DNA from 4 places in the Pseudomonas sp. KB_15 genome. Region 1 is predicted to be linked to each of the others. Evidence: predicted binding sites of a transcription regulator. Region 1 holds the regulator's gene; each other region holds the start of a gene.
What was found. The regulator sigma-54, encoded in region 1, starts transcription at its own class of promoters, with help from an activator protein. The targets are predictions, from matches to a motif close to ANTGGCATNNANNTTGCTNT.
Positions count from the first base shown of each region.

Region 2: a site for sigma-54 is predicted at 1,182-1,201, ahead of AB4Z35_RS08450 (sigma 54-interacting transcriptional regulator). Genes of this name have one in related genera too.
Region 3: a site for sigma-54 is predicted at 954-973, ahead of glnA (type I glutamate--ammonia ligase). Genes of this name have one in related genera too.
Region 4: a site for sigma-54 is predicted at 1,211-1,230, ahead of AB4Z35_RS16555 (circularly permuted type 2 ATP-grasp protein). Genes of this name have one in related genera too.

Region 1 covers NZ_JBFREX010000001.1:493,462-495,664, reverse strand. Annotated here, with positions in the region: gene hpf (ribosome hibernation-promoting factor, HPF/YfiA family) at 1-257, opposite strand, end outside; gene AB4Z35_RS02235 (RNA polymerase factor sigma-54) at 332-1,825, opposite strand; gene lptB (LPS export ABC transporter ATP-binding protein) at 2,009-2,203, opposite strand, start outside.
Region 2 covers NZ_JBFREX010000005.1:59,873-62,075, reverse strand. Annotated here, with positions in the region: gene AB4Z35_RS08450 (sigma 54-interacting transcriptional regulator) at 1-1,153, opposite strand, end outside; gene AB4Z35_RS08445 (VOC family protein) at 1,548-2,203, shown strand, end outside.
Region 3 covers NZ_JBFREX010000002.1:348,017-350,219, forward strand. Annotated here, with positions in the region: gene thiI (tRNA uracil 4-sulfurtransferase ThiI) at 1-739, opposite strand, end outside; gene glnA (type I glutamate--ammonia ligase) at 1,068-2,203, shown strand, end outside.
Region 4 covers NZ_JBFREX010000017.1:176,071-178,273, forward strand. Annotated here, with positions in the region: gene speE (polyamine aminopropyltransferase) at 1-24, shown strand, start outside; gene AB4Z35_RS16545 (hypothetical protein) at 106-339, shown strand; gene AB4Z35_RS16550 (ribonuclease E inhibitor RraB) at 550-894, shown strand; gene AB4Z35_RS16555 (circularly permuted type 2 ATP-grasp protein) at 1,263-2,203, shown strand, end outside.

The sequences.
Region 1 (2,203 bases):
TTGAGTTGTTTATCCAGCTTGTCGGTGAGTGCGTCGATCGCAGCGTACATATCGGTATGTTCCGCGTTTGCGACCACTTCATTCCCGGGAATATGCAGCGTGGCTTCGATTTTCTGCTTCAGTTTTTCGACGGTCATCGTGACCTGCACATTAGTGATCTTGTCGAAATGTCGCTCCAATCGTTCGAGTTTTTCGCCGATGTAGGTGCGAAGAGGTTCGGTCACTTCCAGTTGGTGTCCACTGATGTTGACTTGCATACAGCTTCTCCTTCGTTGCCAGTGCATAAAGCGGTAGACCAGATGATCTACCACTGGAACGCTGTGGCGTGGCCCTACATCAACCGCTTGCGTTCGCTCGAAGGCGCGATCCCGAGGGATTCGCGGTACTTGGCGACGGTGCGGCGAGCCACCTGAATGCCTTGTGCCTCCAGTAAACCAGCGATCTTGCTGTCACTCAACGGCTTTTTCTGATTTTCCGCAGCAACCAGTTTTTTGATGATCGCGCGGATCGCCGTGGACGAGCATTCGCCGCCTTCGGAGGTGCTTACGTGACTGGAGAAAAAGTATTTCAGTTCATAAATGCCCCGGGGGGTGTGCATGAACTTCTGGGTGGTCACCCGTGAAATCGTCGACTCATGCATGCCGACCGCTTCGGCGATGTCATGCAGGACCAGGGGCTTCATGGCTTCGTCGCCATACTCGAGGAAACCGCGCTGATGCTCGACGATCTGGGTGGCCACCTTCATCAGGGTTTCATTACGGCTTTGCAGGCTCTTGATGAACCAGCGGGCCTCCTGCAACTGATTGCGCATGAACGTGTTGTCGGCGCTGGTGTCGGCGCGGCGCACGAATCCGGCGTACTGGGCGTTGACCCGCAGCCGTGGCACTGACTCCTGATTCAGCTCCACCAGCCAGCGCTCATTGTCCTTGCGCACGATAACGTCAGGAACGACATACTCGGCTTCGGCGGACTCGATCTGAGAGCCCGGGCGCGGATTGAGGCTCTGGACCAGTTCGATCACCTGGCGCAGTTCATCTTCCTTGAGCTTCATGCGGCGCATCAACTGGCTGTAGTCGCGGCTGCCAAGCAGGTCGATGTAATCGGTGACCAGGCGCTTGGCCTCGGCCAGCCAAGGGGTTTTGGCGGGCAGCTGGCGCAATTGCAGCAGCAGGCATTCGCCCAGGTTGCGGGCGCCGATGCCGGCGGGCTCGAATTGCTGGATGCGGTGCAGGACGGCTTCGATTTCGTCCAGTTCGATGTCCAGTTCCGGATCGAAGGCTTCGAGGATTTCCTCGAGGGTTTCGTCCAGGTAGCCCTGATTGTTGATGCAGTCGATCAGGGTCACGGCGATCAGGCGATCGGTGTCGGACATCGGGGCCAGGTTCAGTTGCCACAGCAAGTGGCTTTGCAGGCTTTCGCCGGCCGAGGTGCGGGTGGTGAAGTCCCACTCGTCATCATCGTTGCTGGGCAGGCTGCTGGCGCTGGTCTGGTAAACGTCTTCCCACGCGGTGTCGACGGGGAGTTCGTTGGGGATGCGCTCGTTCCAGTCGCCCTCATCGAGGCTGTCAACCGTCGGGGCGCTTTCCTGGTAAGAGGGTTCCTGGATGTCAGTATTGGGCTTTTGTTCGGTATTGTCGGCCAAGGGGTCGGAATTGTCGAAGTCGTCGCCTTCTTCCTGGCGTTCGAGCATCGGATTGGACTCCAGGGCCTCCTGGATTTCCTGTTGCAGGTCCAGGGTCGACAATTGGAGCAGGCGGATGGCCTGTTGCAGCTGCGGTGTCATCGTCAGCTGCTGGCCCATTCTCAAGACTAGCGATGGTTTCATGGCAGGGGCTTAACACCTTATTCGCCGGCGCACATGCGCCATCCACTACAGGGCGCCGAGGCGCCAAACATAAGCAAATTATATGCCTGAAACTGAAGTGTTTGCCTAGACCACTGTAACAATAAAAAATTGTTGATTTTTATCGTTACCGCGGTCTGGCATCCGCCATGACTGCTTCAGCGCTTACAGGCGGAACTCATGGCCCAGGTACACTTCCTTGACCAGGCTGTTGGCCAGGATGGTTTCGGCGTCACCTTCGGCGATCAACTGGCCGTCGTTGACGATATAGGCCGTTTCGCAGATATCCAGGGTTTCACGGACGTTGTGGTCGGTGATCAGCACGCCAATGCCTTTGGCCTTGAGGTGGTAGATGATCTG
Region 2 (2,203 bases), on a different contig from region 1:
CCAGGTGACCGCTCTGCAGTACGCGCAGCAGTTTGCCTTGGGCGGTCATGCTCAAGGTGGCGACTTCATCGAGGAAAATCGTACCGCCATCGGCAATTTCAAAGCGCCCGGGACGCGGATCGGTCGCCCCCGAATAAGCGCCACGCTGCACACCGAACAACTCTGACTCGATCAACTGCTCGGGGATCGCCGCGCAGTTGATTTCAACGAACGGCGTGTTGGCGCGCAGGCTGTTGCTGTGCAGTTCGTGGGCGAACATGGTTTTACCCACGCCACTCTCACCCAGCAACAGTACCGTCGCGTTGGTGCCCGCCACCCGCAAGATCTTGTGCATGGCGATGTGGTAGGCGGCGGAGCTGCCCACCGGGCGGTCGAAATCGGTTTGCGCGGTCCGGCTGTCCTCCAGGCCGAAGGGCGAAGGTGTGGGCAGGGTGGTGGCCTTGACCGGTTTGGTCGGCTGCGCTCGGCGATGATCGGTGACCCGTGGCTGAAAATACTTGAGATCGTCTTCAGTGTTGTCCCAGTCCTCAACCGGCTTGACGATGACCCTGCAGCGGTTATGTCCGCAGCCTTGACACTCCATTTCCCGGGCCAGCAAGTGGCGCCCCATCAGGCGGCTCATGAAACCTGAGCTGTAGCCAACTTCCATCCAGCAAATGGGGTCAGTGCTGACGCCGTTGGCGGTGATATGCACATCACTCTCGACCGAACGTTTCCAGGTGAACTCACCGTACTTGAAACCCTTGGCCTGATCGAACTCGATGCACACCGGTTCGACTTCGACGATACCCGATAGGGCGTGCAACTGGCCACCTGCGGCGCAGATATCCAGTTCATTGCCAGTGCCACGGGCCTGGATCGCCAGATCAGCATCACGTTGACCCGTCAGGTAACCGACCCGGGTCAACAAACCGCGGGTGAATTCCACGCCGTTGCTTTCCAGCAGTTCCTGACGCAATGCGCCAAAGGCTTCGACGTGCATGAGCATCATGCGTTTATCGCCCAGCCAGATCAGACCTTCCTTGGGGTTGAAATAGAGTCGATCGACCAAGTCCTGCATGTCCGGAAAACGCAGGTCAGTGATGATGTTGATGCCCTGTCGGCTTCGTGATTGGCGGGGGCGCTCGGTGTCATCGATCGGGGAAGTAGTCATCTGATGAGCCCATGTTTTTTATTTATTGAAGGCAAAATCGATGCCGGACGGTCGCCAATGGCCGCCGGCGCTGATGCTTGAGGTGGTTGCTACGGTATCGCTTACTGGGGTTCTCGCAAGGTTTTTCTTTGCACAACGGCGATTCACGAAAATCCTTACATGAAATTCATAACATTCTGAATTTTCGTATGTCGCGGGAGGTTCGCTCGCAGAGCACTTGGGGTGTCTAAAGTTCGCAATGCCATAAATAACGCCTTGAATATAAAGGAGTATTTATTTGGTTTGAGTGAGTTTCAACGTCTGGCACAGCGCTTGCTCTTGTCCTGTCAGCACTGCTCATCAACGGGTACACCCCGTAGAGCAGCAAGACAAAAACAACAAGAGGTACAGGCAAGTGGCAGAAATTCACTCGTTGGCCTATGCAGGATTTGGTGTAAGCGACCTCGATAAATGGCAGTGGCTGGCCACGGACATTATCGGCATGCAAGTCGCCAGCCGCGATGAGCAGGGTCTGACCTTGCGCATGGATGAATACGCCCAGCGGTTCTTCCTGGAGAAGAATCCGATTGACGACATTCTGGTGGCTGGCTGGCAGCTGCGCTCGGAGCAGGAGCTGGAAAGCTATGTTGCCGAGCTGCGCGACAAAGGCGTCCAGGTTGAGCAACTGTCCAGGGAGCTGTTGCAGCGTCGCCGGGTTGAAAAGGCCTACAGCTGCCAGGACCCGAACGGTTTTACCCACGAGTTTTTCTTTGGCCATGCCGAAGCGGGCCTGAACGATGTGTTCCATTCAACTGTGCTCAAGGGCGGATTCGTCACTGGCGAACTGGGCATTGGTCACATCCTGCCGTTTGCCAAGAACGGCCCACAGACCGTGAAGTTCTATACCGACGTGCTGAAGCTGCGAGTCAGCGACTACATTCGCGAGGATGTGCAGCCGGGCATGGTGGTCGACGCCACCTTCTTTCACACCGCCACTGGCCGTCACCACTCCATTGCCACCGCTCAGGCCCCCGCGCCGAAGGTGCTGAACCATTTCATGGTGCAGGTCCA
Region 3 (2,203 bases), on a different contig from region 1:
CGAACGGCACACTGACAAATAGCACGCGTTGGGAGCTGCCGTACTTCTTCCAGATGAAATGCGCGACTTCCATGACGCCCAGTTCGTGGGCACGTCCGCCCAGATTGAAGAAGCAGAAGTGCGCCATCAGGCCACGGCGCATGATCTGGTAGGCCGCAACGGTGGAATCGAAGCCGCCGGACATCAGCACCAGCGTCTGTTCCAGGGCGCCCAGCGGATATCCGCCGATGCCGTTGTGCTGACTGTGGATCACGAACAACCGTTGGTCGCGAACTTCGATTCGGACTTCGATTTCCGGTTTTTTCAGGTCGATCCCGGCGGCACCGCACTGACGACGCAACTGGCTGCCGACATATTTCTCAATATCTATCGAGCTGAATGGGTGCTTGCCGGCGCGTTTGCAACGCACCGAGAAAATCTTCCCGGCCAGTGCATCACCGTAGTGCTGCTTGCACTTCTCAACGATGTCGTCGAAATCGCCCAGCGGGTATTCATCGATTTGCAGGAAATGCGCGATGCCCGGCATGCAGCTCAGGCGCTCGCCCATCTCCTTCAAGGCCTTGGGGTCGCTGACGCGGGTTTCCAGCTCGAGGTTGTCCCACACGCCGTTCACCACCACGGCCGGGTCCAGATCGCGGAGCACGGCACGGATGTTCTTGGCCAATTGACGGATGAAACGCATCCGTACCGGGCGGCTCTTGATGGTGATCTCGGGGAAGACTTTTACGATTAATTTCATGGAAACAGCGCGCGCATGGCCTGCCGAAAAAGGGGGGCGCGGATTATAGCGGAAATTGCTCAAGGTTTAACCAGTTAATGTGCAGAAGGTTTCGCACGCACCAAAACAGGTCATTTATTGAAATGAACGCCACATTGTAGGGCAGGATTTTCCGCTTTAAGGTACTTTTCCGCCTGACAGGCGTGAAATTGGGGCAAAAAACCCATGGTGGGGCACTGGCATGCAATTTGCTCCCTTGTGAGGCAGGTTGCCTTGGCAGAGTATTCGCGCCGGCATCACCCACATTTAAGGGCATCCATTACTAGCCCGAAGCCACCCGGAGGACACTATGTCGAAGTCGGTTCAACTCATCAAAGATCATGACGTCAAGTGGATTGATCTGCGCTTCACGGACACCAAAGGCACTCAGCACCACGTGACCATGCCGGCTCGCGATGCGCTGGATGACGACTTCTTCGAAGTCGGCAAAATGTTCGACGGTTCCTCCATCGCTGGCTGGAAAGGCATCGAAGCCTCCGACATGATCCTGATGCCGGACGACTCCACCGCTGTTCTGGATCCGTTCACCGAAGAACCGACCCTGATCCTGGTCTGCGACATCATCGAGCCTTCGAGCATGCAAGGCTACGATCGCGACCCACGTGCGATCGCCAAGCGCGCCGAAGAGCACCTGAAAGCCACCGCTATCGGTGACACTGTGTACGCCGGTCCAGAGCCAGAGTTCTTCATCTTCGACCAGGTCAAGTTCAAGTCCGACATTTCCGGCTCCATGTTCAAGATCTACTCTGAACAAGGTTCGTGGATGTCCGACCAGGACATCGAAGGCGGCAACAAAGGCCACCGCCCAGGCGTCAAAGGCGGCTACTTCCCGGTTCCACCGTTCGACCACGACCACGAAATCCGTACCTCCATGTGCAACGCACTGGAAGAAATGGGCCTGACCGTCGAAGTTCACCACCACGAAGTGGCGACTGCCGGCCAGAACGAAATCGGCGTCAAGTTCAACACCCTGGTGAAGAAAGCCGACGAAACCCAAACCCTGAAGTATGTCGTGCACAACGTAGCCGATGCCTACGGCCGCACCGCGACCTTCATGCCTAAGCCTCTGTACGGCGACAACGGCTCGGGTATGCACGTACACATGTCCATCTGGAAAGATGGCAAGAACACCTTCGCAGGCGAAGGCTATGCCGGTCTGTCCGATACCGCTCTGTACTTCATCGGCGGCATCATCAAGCACGGCAAGGCCCTGAACGGCTTCACCAACCCGGCGACCAACTCCTACAAGCGTCTGGTTCCAGGCTTCGAAGCTCCAGTGATGCTGGCCTACTCGGCTCGCAACCGCTCCGCTTCGATCCGTATTCCTTACGTGTCGAGCCCGAAAGCCCGCCGTATCGAAGCGCGCTTCCCGGATCCGGCTGCCAACCCGTACCTGTGCTTCGCCGCACTGCTGATGGCTGGCCT
Region 4 (2,203 bases), on a different contig from region 1:
GTGAACAAGCCAAGCAACGACTAAAACCCTGTAGGAGCGAGCCTGCTCGCGATGGCGTCAGACCAGTATGTAAGCCCATCCATGGGTTTTATCGAGGAGGCTCCAATGCAAAAGTGGAAGGTCACTTTCGTGGATGATCATGGCGAAACCGTCGACGAAGTGTTCGAGTGCATCGAGCGCCCGGACTACGAGCATGCCGCCAGGCTCATCAAGGCCCGGTTTCTTCCTGTCGTCGCCGAACTGGATCTGAACGATCTGGAGGGGCGGACCGCCGATGCGTGCGTCAAAGAACTCAAGTTCCAGAACAGCATTGAAATCCTCGGCATTACTCCAATCTGAACGACACCTGTCGCATTCACATCCAGACCTTGGCAGAGGCTCTATCTTGAGGCTACTCTGCAAGCGAGATCAGCGATTGAATCGCTAAGGTCTGGTCTTGTCAGCTCCATGCTTGTTTCCCGCCGGCTCATTGGTTGCCGTCGCTCGCGCTGTTCGGTTGCGGGTGAGGGAGTACGGAAAGTCTATCCATCGTTTTGAGGAGGACGTTTCATGAGCACAGCCTATCAAGAAGACATCAGCAGCAGCGTGCTGCGCCGCATGAAAGAAGGCGGTTTTGACTTTTCGCGGTTTCATCCCATCGAGTTCTACGCCATTTTCCCGGACGAGGAGCGGGCACGCAGGGCGGCAGGTCATTTCCACCGTGGTGAATCCCTGAATGCGCAAGTCAGTGTGCGCGACGACGGCGCCTGGGCGCTGGAGTTGAGCAAAGTCATGTATGCCACCTACGACGACATCGGCGACTTCGAACAGGGTTTCGAAGCGGTGGTCGAGCCGTTGGGCGGCATTATCGAAGGCTGGGGTGTGAAACAGGAGGTACGAGGGCGACTCGCATAACCTTATGAACAGTGACAATTGGCAATGACGGCTGACCTTCGGGTTGGCCGTTTTCATTTGTGGGCGTTGAAAACCAGCAAAAAAAAGCCGCCTGGGCAGGCGGCTAAAAGGGAAGTCCGGTGAGCTTTTCAGCGAATGCCCGGATTATCCGCACCCATTGCCGGGCAGTGAAATCAACTCTGGCTATGCTGGTGATAGGCGACCACTACGCCTTGCAATGAAGCGGGGGCAATCAGGTTGGGGCATTTGTCGCACAGGATTGGTGCGGTGAGTGCGTCTTGATTATCCAACCGATTGAAATTTAAGCGTTTATGCCGATGGCACGGGCCTTGCGAAGGTCTGGACGTCCGAGTGACAAGGAGTACGGCATGATCCGCACCTATTTTGATGAGATGTACGATGCCGGCGGCCAGGTCCGCCCGCACTATCGGGAGTTTGCCCGTTGGCTGGCCGAGACGCCTGACGAGCTTCTGGCACAACGGCGACGCGAGGCCGATCTGCTGTTTCATCGCGCCGGGATTACCTTCACGCTCTACGGGGACGAGCAGGGCACAGAGCGCCTGATTCCATTCGATACCATCCCGCGCAGCATCCCCGCCAGCGAATGGCGGATTGTCGAGCGCGGTTGCATCCAGCGAGTCAAGGCGTTGAACATGTTCCTCGCCGACCTCTATCACGAGCAGCGCATCATCAAGGCCGGCATCATTCCGGCCGAGCAGGTGCTGGCCAACGAGCAGTATCAGTTGGCAATGCAGGGCCTGGATCTGCACCGCGATATCTATTCGCACATTTCCGGTGTCGATCTGGTGCGCGACGGTGACGGCACGTATTACGTGCTCGAAGACAATCTGCGTACACCGAGCGGCGTCAGTTACATGCTCGAAGACCGCAAGATGATGATGCGCCTGTTCCCCGAGCTGTTCGCGGCGCAACGCATTGCCCCCATCGACCACTACCCGAACCTGCTGCTCGACACCCTGAAAAGCTCAAGCCCGATCGATAACCCGAGCGTGGTGGTGCTGACGCCGGGACGCTTCAACAGTGCGTTCTTCGAGCATGCGTTCCTGGCACGGGAAATGGGCGTGGAACTGGTGGAGGGCGCGGACCTGTTCGTGCGTGACGACAAGGTCTACATGCGCACCACCGACGGGCCGAAAGCGGTCGACGTGATTTATCGTCGCCTCGATGACGCCTTCCTCGATCCGCTGGCTTTCAACCCGGAGTCGATGCTCGGCGTGCCGGGGCTGCTGTCGTCCTACCGTTCCGGCAACGTGGTACTGGCCAATGCCATCGGCACGGGGGTGGCGGA